Regions from separate parts of the Chromobacterium sp. genome, predicted to be linked through region 1. Evidence: riboswitches for the same ligand, from Rfam matches in the RefSeq annotation. Region 1 holds a riboswitch; the other holds the start of a gene.
The links. A riboswitch is a leader RNA that binds a small molecule or an ion and turns the genes downstream of it on or off. The one in region 1 is predicted to bind thiamine pyrophosphate.

Region 2: linked by a shared signal. The riboswitch ahead of ACE3QM_RS06645 (thiamine ABC transporter substrate binding subunit) and the one ahead of thiC (phosphomethylpyrimidine synthase ThiC) in region 1 are both predicted to bind thiamine pyrophosphate.

The regions. Positions count from the first base shown of each region.
Region 1 covers NZ_JAYSGF010000037.1:23,161-28,725, reverse strand. The annotation lists gene ACE3QM_RS17870 (SDR family oxidoreductase) at 1-257, opposite strand, end outside; gene ACE3QM_RS17865 (hypothetical protein) at 238-468, opposite strand; gene ACE3QM_RS17860 (5'-methylthioadenosine/S-adenosylhomocysteine nucleosidase) at 467-1,378, shown strand; gene ACE3QM_RS17855 (DUF2789 domain-containing protein) at 1,421-1,654, opposite strand; gene thiC (phosphomethylpyrimidine synthase ThiC) at 1,768-3,648, opposite strand; TPP riboswitch at 3,767-3,917, opposite strand; gene ACE3QM_RS17845 (protein-L-isoaspartate O-methyltransferase) at 4,011-4,670, shown strand; gene ACE3QM_RS17840 (rhodanese-like domain-containing protein) at 4,670-4,993, shown strand; gene ung (uracil-DNA glycosylase) at 5,110-5,565, shown strand, end outside.
Region 2 covers NZ_JAYSGF010000009.1:27,422-32,986, reverse strand. The annotation lists gene motA (flagellar motor stator protein MotA) at 1-306, shown strand, start outside; gene ACE3QM_RS06660 (ABC transporter ATP-binding protein) at 290-1,258, opposite strand; gene ACE3QM_RS06655 (ABC transporter permease) at 1,251-2,804, opposite strand; gene ACE3QM_RS06650 (GNAT family N-acetyltransferase) at 2,801-3,349, opposite strand; gene ACE3QM_RS06645 (thiamine ABC transporter substrate binding subunit) at 3,349-4,362, opposite strand; TPP riboswitch at 4,408-4,502, opposite strand; gene ACE3QM_RS06640 (DUF1800 family protein) at 4,655-5,565, shown strand, end outside.

The sequences.
Region 1 (5,565 bases):
ATATCCAGGCCGCCGAATCGGTCCAGCGCCAGCTCCACCGCCGCCCGCGCGCATTCCTCCGAAGTAAGATCGCCGGCCAGCGCCGCCGCCTGGCCGCCGTCGGCCACGATTTCCGACACCAGCCGGTCCAGCGCCGCCGCGCGTCGCGCCACCAGCACCACCCGCGCGCCTTCGCGCGCGAACAGCCTGGCCGCTTCCAGGCCGATGCCGGAACTGGCGCCGGTGATGATGGCGGTTTTATTGCTCAATGCTGCCATTGGATATCCTCCCGAGAATGAAAAGCCCGCGCGCCGGCCAAGCGCCTCGCGTCGCGGGGATTTCAGTCTCGGGCTTAAGCGCCCGTCCGGCATTCCGATACTTGCTGACATCGTAAACACGTTCTTGGATGGCCATGCGCATGCCGGCGCTGCAGCGGCGGGGAAAGCGTTTATCATGGCGCGATATCTTCTCCACCAGGATTTTCCGCATGCCATCATTCAAGCTTGCAAGCGCTTGCGCGCTGCTGGCGCTCAGCGCCGCCGCGCCAGCGGCGCCCGTCCTTGACGCCACGGCGCGCACCGCCGTGGTTTCTGCCTTCGGCCCGGAAGAAACCCTGCTGCTGAAGCAGGCCGCCGACAAACGCGAACACCTGGTCAACGGCGTGCGTTTCACCACCGCGCGGCTGGAAGGCCAACCGGTGCTGCTGTTCATGAGCGGAGTGAGCATGAGCAATGCGGCGATGAACACCCAGCTGGCGCTGGACCGCTTCAATGTGCGCCGCATCGTGTTCAGCGGCATCGCCGGCGGCGTGGACGACCAATTGCGCATCGGCGACGTGGCGGTGCCGCGGCGCTGGGGCAATTACGCCGAAGCGATCTACGCGCGCGAAACCGCGCCCGGCCGCTACGCGCCGCCACCGTACGCGGACCCGGCCGCGCGCGCCAACTACGGCATGATCCACCCGCGCGACATCAAGCTGGCCACCGCCGACGGCGGCAGCGAAACCCGCTTCTGGTTCGAGGTGGACCCGGGCTTGCTGCAACTGGCCAAGGGCTTGCCGGCCGATACCCTGCGCCGTTGCGACGCCGCCCAGCGCTGCCTATCCGCGCCGCCGCGCATCGTCGCCGGCGGCAACGGCCTGTCCGGCCCCATCTTCATGGACAATGCCGGCTACCGCGATTACCTGGCCAAGACCTACCAGGCCCAGGTAGTGGATATGGAAACCGCGGCGGTGGCCCAGGTGGCGCACGCCAACCGCGTGCCCTTCATCGCCTTCCGCAGCCTGTCCGATCTGGCCGGCGGCAGCGAGCACGCCAATGAAATGGACACCTTCATGCAGATCGCCGCCGACAATGCCGCCAATACGGTGCGGGGGCTGCTGCGCGCGCTGAAGCGCTAGTTTGATCCACTGCGCGCCGGCAATGCGCTGCTGTTGCGGTTTCTAAACCGCCTGCAACAACACCGCCAGCTCATCCACCTCCTCGCTCCAGTCCGCGTCCTCGGCCAAGGCCTGGCGCAGGAAGTCGGCTTGCGCCGGCGTCCAGAACGGCGCATCGGCCAGCGCGGCGCCATGCGGCAAGGGATGGCTGGCGATAAAGGCGCGGATAGCGGCGGGTTCATCGGCCAGGCCCAGTTGGCGGAACAGGCCGGACAAGGAATGCGTGCTGGTGTCCATGACGCTTCTCCTGTGAAGGGATGTCTGATGATAGCCCCGAATCGGCGGCGGCGCAGCCGGCCTTGCGGCAGGCAAAACGGCGGCCAAAGCCGCCGTTTTAGCTGACTACGGGCTCACACCTTGTCGTAGAGCTTGGAGCCGCCCTTCAAAAACTCCACCGATTTGGTCTGCATGCCCTGGGTCAAGGCGTCCTGATCGCTGATCCCCTGCTTGGCCGCGTATTCGCGCACGTCCTGGGTGATCTTCATGCTGCAGAAATGCGGGCCGCACATGCTGCAGAAATGCGCAACCTTGGCGCTGTCCTTGGGCAGGGTTTCGTCGTGGAAGGCGCGCGCCTTGTCCGGATCCAGGCCCAGGTTGAACTGGTCTTCCCAGCGGAATTCGAAACGCGCCTTGGACAGCGCGTTGTCGCGGATCTGCGCGCCGGGATGGCCCTTGGCCAGGTCGGCCGCGTGCGCGGCCAGCTTGTAGGTGATGATGCCTTCCTTGACGTCGTTCTTGTCCGGCAGGCCCAGGTGTTCCTTCTGGGTGACGTAGCACAGCATCGCGGTGCCGTACCAGCCTATCTGCGCCGCACCTATCGCCGAGGTGATGTGATCGTAGCCAGGCGCGATGTCGGTGGTCAGCGGCCCCAGGGTGTAGAACGGCGCTTCGCGGCACCACTCCAGCTCCTTGTCCATGTTTTCCTTGATCAACTGCATGGGCACATGGCCGGGGCCTTCGATCATCACCTGCACATCATGCTTCCAGGCGATCTCGGTCAGTTCGCCCAGAGTCTCCAACTCCGACAGCTGCGCCTCGTCGTTGGCGTCCCAGACGCTGCCCGGCCGCAGGCCGTCGCCCAGGCTGAAAGCCACGTCGTAAGCCTTCATGATTTCGCAGATATCCTCGAAATGGGTGTAGAGGAAGTTTTCGCGGTGATGGGCCAGACACCATTTGGCCATGATGGAGCCGCCGCGCGAGACGATGCCGGTCATGCGGCCGGCGGTCATCGGCACATAGCGCAGCAATACCCCGGCGTGGATGGTGAAGTAATCGACGCCCTGCTCGGCCTGCTCGATCAAGGTGTCGCGGAAGATTTCCCAGTTCAGGTCCTCGGCCTTGCCGCCTACTTTTTCCAGCGCCTGGTAGATCGGCACGGTGCCGATCGGCACCGGCGAATTGCGGATGATCCATTCGCGGGTTTCATGGATGTTCTTACCGGTGGACAGGTCCATGATGGTGTCGGCGCCCCAGCGTATGCCCCAGGTCATCTTGTCAACTTCTTCGCTGATCGAAGATGTTACCGCGCTATTGCCGATGTTTCCGTTGATTTTGACCAGGAAATTGCGGCCTATGATCATGGGCTCGGATTCAGGGTGATTGATGTTGGCCGGCAGGATGGCGCGGCCGGCGGCGATCTCGGCGCGCACGAATTCCGGCGTGATCTCCTCCGGCAGCGCCGCGCCGTAAGCCTGGCCCGGATGCTGGCGCGTCATCAGTTCCGCCAACTTGCTGTTCTTGCCGCCGGCGGCGCGCAGCGAGTCCAGGTATTCGCGGCGGCGCAGGCTTTCGCGGATGGCGACGAACTCCATTTCCGGCGTGACGATGCCGCGGCGCGCGTAATGCATCTGGCTGACATTGCGGCCCGGCAACGCGCGTCGCGGCTGACGCGTCAGGTTGAAACGCAACTCGGCCAGCTTGGGATCGGCCTCGCGGGCGCGGCCGTACTCGCTGGACAGGCCGGCCAGCTGCTCACAGTCGCCGCGCTCGGCGATCCAGCCGGCGCGCAGCGGCGCCAGGCCGCTCTGGATGTCGATGCGCGCGGCTGGATCGGTATACGGGCCGCTGGTGTCGTAAACGGTGATGGGCGGGTTGGCCTCGCCGCCAAACTGGGTGGGCGTGTCGCTCTGGCTGATCTCGCGCATCGGCACGCGGATGTCCGGCCGGCTGCCGGCGACGTGGATCTTGCGGGAATTCGGCAAGGGCTGGATGGCGGCGGTGTCCACCACCATGGAGGGCTTGGGTGTTGCGGGCGCGTTCATCGGGCGGTTCTCCTGGTCGATGAATGGCGCAAGGAGCGATCCGCCGCTTGGGCGGGCTGCGGACGGTTTCATTGCGATTAAAACGGCCCGCCAGCAAGTTGCGCTTCCCTACGCCGGTATTATCCGGGTCAGGTTCCAAGGGTGTTTCTCACCCGCGCAACAATCTTTAACGATTATCCTATCCTTTCAAGGATATGGACCATCTTGCCGACCGCCGCGCAGGACCCCTAGCGATGCTGTGAAGGTACGGCAAATGTGGGATAATCGCAAGTTATCGTCATGACACGCCGCCGCTTTTTTCCCGTGGCGGCAAGCCCCTCCGGAGTGAGCTGATGGATTTTGAGAATGCCCGTTTCAACATGGTCGAGCAGCAGATTCGTCCGTGGGACGTACTTGACACGAACGTGCTGGACCTGCTGTTTCACGTGAAACGCGAACAGTTCGTCGCCGCCGACAAACGCAGCCTGGCCTTTGTCGACACCGAGCTGCCGCTGCCCAATGGCAGCTTCATGCTGCAGCCGAAAATGGAAGCGCGCCTGGCGCAGGACGCCGCCATCCAGGCCCAGGACAAGATCCTGGAAATCGGCACCGGCAGCGGCTATCTGACCGCGCTGCTGGCCAAGCTGGGCCAGCATGTCTACAGCGTGGAGATCGACGCCGCCCAGCGCGAGACCGCGGCCGCCAACCTGAAACAGGCCGGCATCGTCAATGTCACCCTGGTGGCGGGCGACGGCGTGCTGGGCCTGCCGCAACAAGCGCCGTTCGATGTGATCGTGGTCGGCGGCTCGCTGCCGGTGGTGCCGCAGGAACTGAAAGACCAGCTGGCCGTGGGCGGCCGCCTGATCATGGTGGTGGGCGACCTGCCGGTGATGACCTGCAAGCTGATCAAGCGCGAAACCGAAACCAGCTTCAGCGAAACCGGCCTGTTCGAAACCTGTATCGGCCGCCTGGCCAAGGCGGAAGCGGTAGAGCCGGAGCGCTTCGCGTTTTGATGGTCCAGGAAATCCGCGCCCGCGATCTGGCCGCGGCGCTGGCCGACAACAGCGCCGAGCCGCCGCTGCTGCTGGATGTGCGCGAAGCATGGGAAGTGCAGCTGTGCATGATTCCCGGCTCGCTGCACATCCCGATGAACCTGATCCCGCTGCGCATGAGCGAGCTGCCGGACACGCCCATCGTGGTGATCTGCCACCATGGCGTGCGCAGCGCCCACGTGGCGCGCTTCCTGCTGGACGCCGGCTTCGAGCAGGTGCTGAGCCTGGCCGGCGGCGTGGAAGCCTGGGCCGCGGAAGTGGACCCGCAAATGGCGCGTTATTGAAACACCAGCCATCCGCCAGCATTGCCGGCCGTTCCCGCGGGAACGGCTTTTTCATGGAACAAAGCCGGCGCGCCGGGTTCCAAATCCCTTCAGATAGCAAGAAGCAGAGTTTTTTTATGCAAGCATTGTCCTACCTGTCCCCCGCCATTGCCCGCATCCATCCCGCCTGGGAACAAGTGTTGTCAACACCGGAAATACAGCGGCAATTAGCGGCCATCGACCGCGAACTGCAAGCCCAGCAGCAACAGGGCAAAACCATATTCCCGCCAGCGGCGCTGACCTTCAACGCGCTGACCTTCACCGCTCCGGCCGATGTGCGCGTGGTGATCCTGGGCCAAGACCCCTATCACGGCGACGGCGAGGCGATGGGCCTGTCGTTCTCGGTGCCGGCCGGCGTGCGAGTGCCGCCCAGCCTGCGCAATCTGTACAAGGAACTGGCGGCGGACCTGAGTTGCGGCGTGCCCAATAGCGGCGACCTGAGCCATTGGGCGCAGCAAGGCGTGCTCTTGCTCAACAGCGTGTTCACCGTGGAAAAGGACCAGGCCGGCAGCCATGGCAAGCTGGGCTGGCAA
Region 2 (5,565 bases), on a different contig from region 1:
GTGGTCAACACCATGGCTTCGGTCGGCGCGCCGCCGGCGGTGCTGGGCGGCATGATAGGCTCGGCCCTGGTTGGCACCTTCCTCGGCATCTTGCTGTCCTACGGCATGGTATCGCCGCTGGGCGCCCTGCTGGAGCAGAAACTGGATGAGGACAGCAAGGAACTGCAATGCATCAAGACCGTGCTCCTGGCCGGCATGCAGGGCTATCCGCCGCCCAGCGCCATCGAATTCGGCCGCAAAGTGCTGTACTCGACGGAGCGCCCGGAATTCGACGAACTGGAGCAGCGCATCAAGAGCCTGCGCTAGACTCCGCCGGCAGGGGAATCAGCGCCGCGGCGTCCACGCCCAGGCCGAAACGGCCGCCGACGCGCAGCTCCGCGCCCAGCGCCGCCGCCTCGCGCGCGGACAACACCAGGCTGAACACGCCGGCCTGGGCCCGCGCCCGCAATTCAACGCCATCGGCCAACTGCGTCAGCGCCTCTATCCGCGCCGGCGCTTGTTCCGGGCCCAGCAGCAGCGCGTGGCCCGGCACCACCGCGCGCTCCAGCACGTTCTGGTAGCCAATGAAGCGCGCCAGCCAGGCGCTGGCCGGCCGCGCCAGCAGCTGCGCCGGCGGCGCGCATTGCTCCACCCGCCCCTGGCGCAGCACCGCTACCCGCTGCGCCATCGCGAACGCCTCGTCCCGGTCATGGGTGACCAAGATGGCGGGCATGCCGGAATCAGCCAGCAATTGCGCGAATTCTTGCCGCAACTGAGCACGCAAATGCGCGTCCAGGCTGGAAAACGGTTCGTCCAGCAGCAGCAGCCGCGGTTGGGTGACCAAGGCGCGCGCCAAGGCCACCCGCTGCTGCTCGCCGCCGGACAGCGTCCATACCTTGCGGCGCTGATAGCCGGTCAGACCCAGGCGCTCCAGCATGGCCGTGGCGGCATCCGCCGCCGTCCGCCGCGGCGCGCCACGCTCGATCAGGCCGAACATCACATTGTTCAGCACATCCAAATGCGGAAACAACGCGAAATCCTGAAACATCAGCGCAAAGCCGCGCCGCTCCGGCGGCTGGCCGGTAATATCCTCGCCGTCGAAGCGGACGCTGCCGCCATCCAGCGGCAACAGGCCGGCGATGATTTTGAGCAGGGTGCTCTTGCCGCAGCCGGACGGCCCCAGCAAGGCCAGCGTCTCGCCGGCGGCCACTTCCAAAGACAGCTGATCCGCCGCCACCCGCGCGCCGAAACGCTTGTCTATCTGTCTGAGCTCAAGCACGCTCGTCTCCTTTCGCCAACTCTTCCGGCCGCTTCGCTCCGCTTTCGATCACGATGAAGGCCAGTGTCGCCAGCAGCATCAACAGGCCGGACAGCAGCATCGCCGCGTCGGCATTGGCCTGACCCGGCCGTCCCAGCTTCTGGTAAATCAAGGTGGTCAGCGTCAGCCATTCCGGCCGCGACAAGAACAGCGTCACCGCGAACTCGCCCACCGCGGTGGCGGCGGCGAAAGCCAGGCCACGCCGCAACGCGGGTTGCAACAAGGGCCAGATCACTCGCCTGAACGCGCGCCAGGGGCTGGCGCCCAGCGAACGCGCCGCCTGCGCCAGCTGCGCCGGCATCGCATCCAGCGCGGTTCCGGCCGCCTTGGCGACAAAGGGATAGGCCAGCAGCACATAGGCGGCCAGCAAGATCAGCAATTGCCCGCTCCATTGCGGATACAGCAGCAACAGGCCGAAAGCCACGCATACCGGCGACACCACGAAGGGCAGAAAGGCCATTGCCCGCAGCCATAGCCAACGCCCGGCGGCCAGCGCGTGGCACAGGCCCAGCACGCCGGACAGCAACACGGTCAGCGCAGTGAAGCGCGCCGAGTTGAACAAGGCCAGCCGCAGTTCCTCATCCCATAGATCGGCCAGGCCATCCAGCGCGGACAGCGCCTTCCACAATACCGCCAGCAGCGGCAGGCCGGCAAAAAGCAGCAGGATGGCCAGCGCCGCCGCCACCCAGGCGCGCTCGCTCCAAGCCCGTGCCGGCGCCGGCGGCAGCGGCTCGCTGCGCGCCGGCACGCCCAGACGCGCCTCCAGCCAGGCGTAGACGGCGGCGATGCCGCCGGCCACCAGCAGGCTGAGCAAGGCCAGCGCGCCGGCGTCCGCCAGGTTCAGTTCATACGCCACCAGCGTATAAATCTCGACTTCCACCGTGGCATAGCGCTGGCCGCCCAACAACAGGGCCAGGCCAAAGCCGGAGAAGCAATACAGGAAAATCAGACATAAATTGGGCAACAGCCAGGGCAGCGCCGCCGGCCACTCCACGCGCCAGAACGCGCGCCAGCGGCTGGCGCCCAGGCTGCGCGCCGCCGCCAGCCGGCTGGCCGGCACCTGGGAGAAACCGTCCACCGCCGCGCGCACCACCAGCGGCAGGTTGAAGAACAGATTGCCGTACAACAACAACCACGGTGTGTCCTGCAGATTCAGTCCGCTCAGGCCCTGCGGACCGAACAGCGCCAGCACGCCGACGCCGGCGACCAGGGTGGGCATCACGAAGGGCAGCATCAGCAGGCGCAGCGCCAGGCTGCGCCCGATGAAGTGAAAGCGCGCCAGCGCCCAGGCGGCCGGCACGCCGAACAACAGCGCCAGCAGGCAGGTGGCGGCGCCCTGCAAGATCGACCAAAGCATCCGCCATTGCAAATACGGGTCCAGCAGCAGCCCTGGTGACCACTGGCCGCCCTCCTGCAACAAGCGCGCCAGCGGCGCCAGTGAGAGCAAAAGCAAGAATAGCAAGGGGGGCGCCGCCAGCAGCAGGCGGCTCCGACGACTCAAGATCAAGACCGCGCGTCCTTCAATGGCCAGCAGGCGCTCAGGATGTCCTCGACCCCCTCCTCGTCCGCGCTCTGCCCCACCTTGGCGAAGCCCAGGCCAGCCGCCAGCGCCTGCGACGGCAGATTGTCCGGCGCGATCGACAGCACCAATCGCGTCGCGCCGGCTTGCGCCGCCCAGCCGCCCAGCGCCAGCACCGCCTCGCGCGCATAGCCCTGACGCCGGAAGTCCGGGTAAATCGTATAACCGAGCTCGACATCGCCATAAGCGCCCAGATAGGGATGACCGGGCAGCGAGTGGAAATTGGCATGCCCCACCATCACCCTGTCCTCGCGTCGCAACAAGGCCCGCACCGACCAAGGCGCATACGCCGGGTCCTGGGTGATATCGTCCAGCCGCAGCGCCATCAGCGCTTGTTCGTCCAACCATGCCGCCGCCGGCGGCGTGCCCAACAACTCGGCCGCCGCCGTCAGATCACCGGCCAGGCAATAACGCAGTACGCGCGGATCCAGGTGCCGCAGCAGCAAGCGCGGCGATTCAATATCGGCAATCATCAAGCGCCTTTCAACACAACTCGGGTCCAGCGCGCCACCCACTGGCGCGAACGTTCGGCAATCACCTTGCTGTCCGGCGTATCGTGCGCGGCAGGCTGCTCCGCGAAACGGTAGACCGGGTCCAAACTGACCTTGTCCATCACCGGATACATCCACATGGTGGTGGTCACATCCTTCTGCACCGCCTCGGAGCGCAGGAAGGCGATGAACTTCTCGCCCAACGCCGCTTCCTTGCCGCCCTTGACCAGGGCCGCGCCCTCCACCTGGCGGAACACCCCGCCCTTCAGCGGCAGATTGCCGGTGGGCGCGTCGTTCAACTTTTGCTTGCTGTAGAACACTTCGGCGGCCGGGCTGGTGGCATAGCTGACCACCAGCGGCCGACTGCCGCCGTTTTTGGAAAAGTCGGTGTAATAGGACTCGCTCCAGCCCTTGCTGACCTTGAGCCCGTTATCGCGCAAGCGGCCCCAGAAGGCGAAGGCCTTGTCCTCGCCCATCGCGGTGATGGTGGACAGCAGGAAGGCTAGACCAGGGCTGGACGTGGCCGGATTCTGCACCACCAGCAGGTTCTTGTAGGCCGGCTTGGTCAAATCCTCCAGCGTCTTGGGCAACGCCAGCTGGCGCTGGGCGAACCAGGCCTTGTCGTAATTGAGGGTGACATAGCCGTAGTCTATGCTCACCGCGCCGGGCAAGGCGGCCTTGCCGCCCTGGGCCAGCGCCGCCGGCACCGGCGCCAACACGCCAGCCTGCTGCGCCTTGCCGATCAGGCTGTTGTCGATGCCGAACACCACGTCGGCGATGGGATTGGCCTTGGTCAGAATCAGCTTGTTCAACATCTCGCCGGCATCGCCGGCCTTGATGATGGACACCTTGGCGCCGTTCTGCTTCTCGAACTCGGCCAGCAAGGGCTTGGACACGGTGAAAGAACTGTGCGACAGCACGCGCAGCTCGGCCGCCGACGCGGCCAGGCTGGATGCCGCCAGCGCGACGGCTATCAAAGAGGAAAAGCGCTTCATGGACATCTCCGTACACGATAGGACGGAGCAAGCGGAATGCGGACCCAGACCCGCGCATCACGCTCCCTCCGCTGGCATGACCCAGATCAGGTTGCAGGGTATTTTCTCAGCCCGCGCCGCGGGCACCCCTGGTGACAGCGCGCCAGTATACCGCAGCGGCCGCCCGCTGACAGCCAACAATCCTTAACAGAGTGGCTCCGCGCCTTAACACGCCGATGACATGCGCGTTCTAAGCTGAAGTCATCATTTTCGCCAATACTTGACCGCGGCGGGGAGAACAGGCGTGAAATTCATGTTGACGATGGACCGGCGGCGACGCACCGCCGCAGACTTCGGCGCAGCACACAAAGCCGGCCGCCGCGCCATGGCCGCCGGATGGCTGTTGGCGGCGCTGATCCTGCCTGCGCTGGCCCAGGCCGGCATTGGCGAAGCCGGCGCGCGCCACTTGCTGTCCCGCACCGGCTTCGGCGCCAACCCGGCGCAGATCGCCGTCTACGCGCCGCTGGACCGCGAGGCGGCGGTGGACCGCTTGTTGGCGGGCAGCCGCGCCGTCGCCGCCACGCCGCCGCCAAGCTGGGCCGGTGAGCCTTTCGAGCGCCCCGGCCAAGCCAATCTCAGCGAGGACGAGAAGAAAGCGTTGCAGAAACTGCGCGCCGAACACGCGGTGGAGCTACGCGGCTGGTGGTTGAACGAAATGCGCTACACCCCATCTCCGCTCAGCGAAAAAATGACCTTGTTCTGGCACAACCATTTCGTGTCCGCGCTGGACAAGGTGCGCTCGCCGCAAATGATGTATCAGCAGAACCTGTTGCTGCGCCGCTATGCGCTGGGCAATTTCGGCGAAATGCTGCACGCCGTCGCCCGCGACCCGGCGATGATGCGTTACCTGGACACCGCCAATAACCGCAAGGGCCAGCCCAATGAGAACTTCGCGCGCGAGGTGATGGAGCTGTTCACTCTGGGCGAAGGCCATTACAGCGAGCAGGACATCCGCGAAGCCGCGCGCGCCTTTACCGGCTGGGGCCTGGACCGCGACGACCATTTCGTCAATCGCCCCAAGCTGCACGACGACGGCGACAAGCTGATCTTCGGCCAGCGCGGCAACTTCGACGGCGACGCCGTGCTCGATCTGCTGCTGCAGCAACCGGCCACCGCCGAGTTCATCACCGCCAAGCTGTGGAAGGCCTTTGTCTCGCCCAAGCC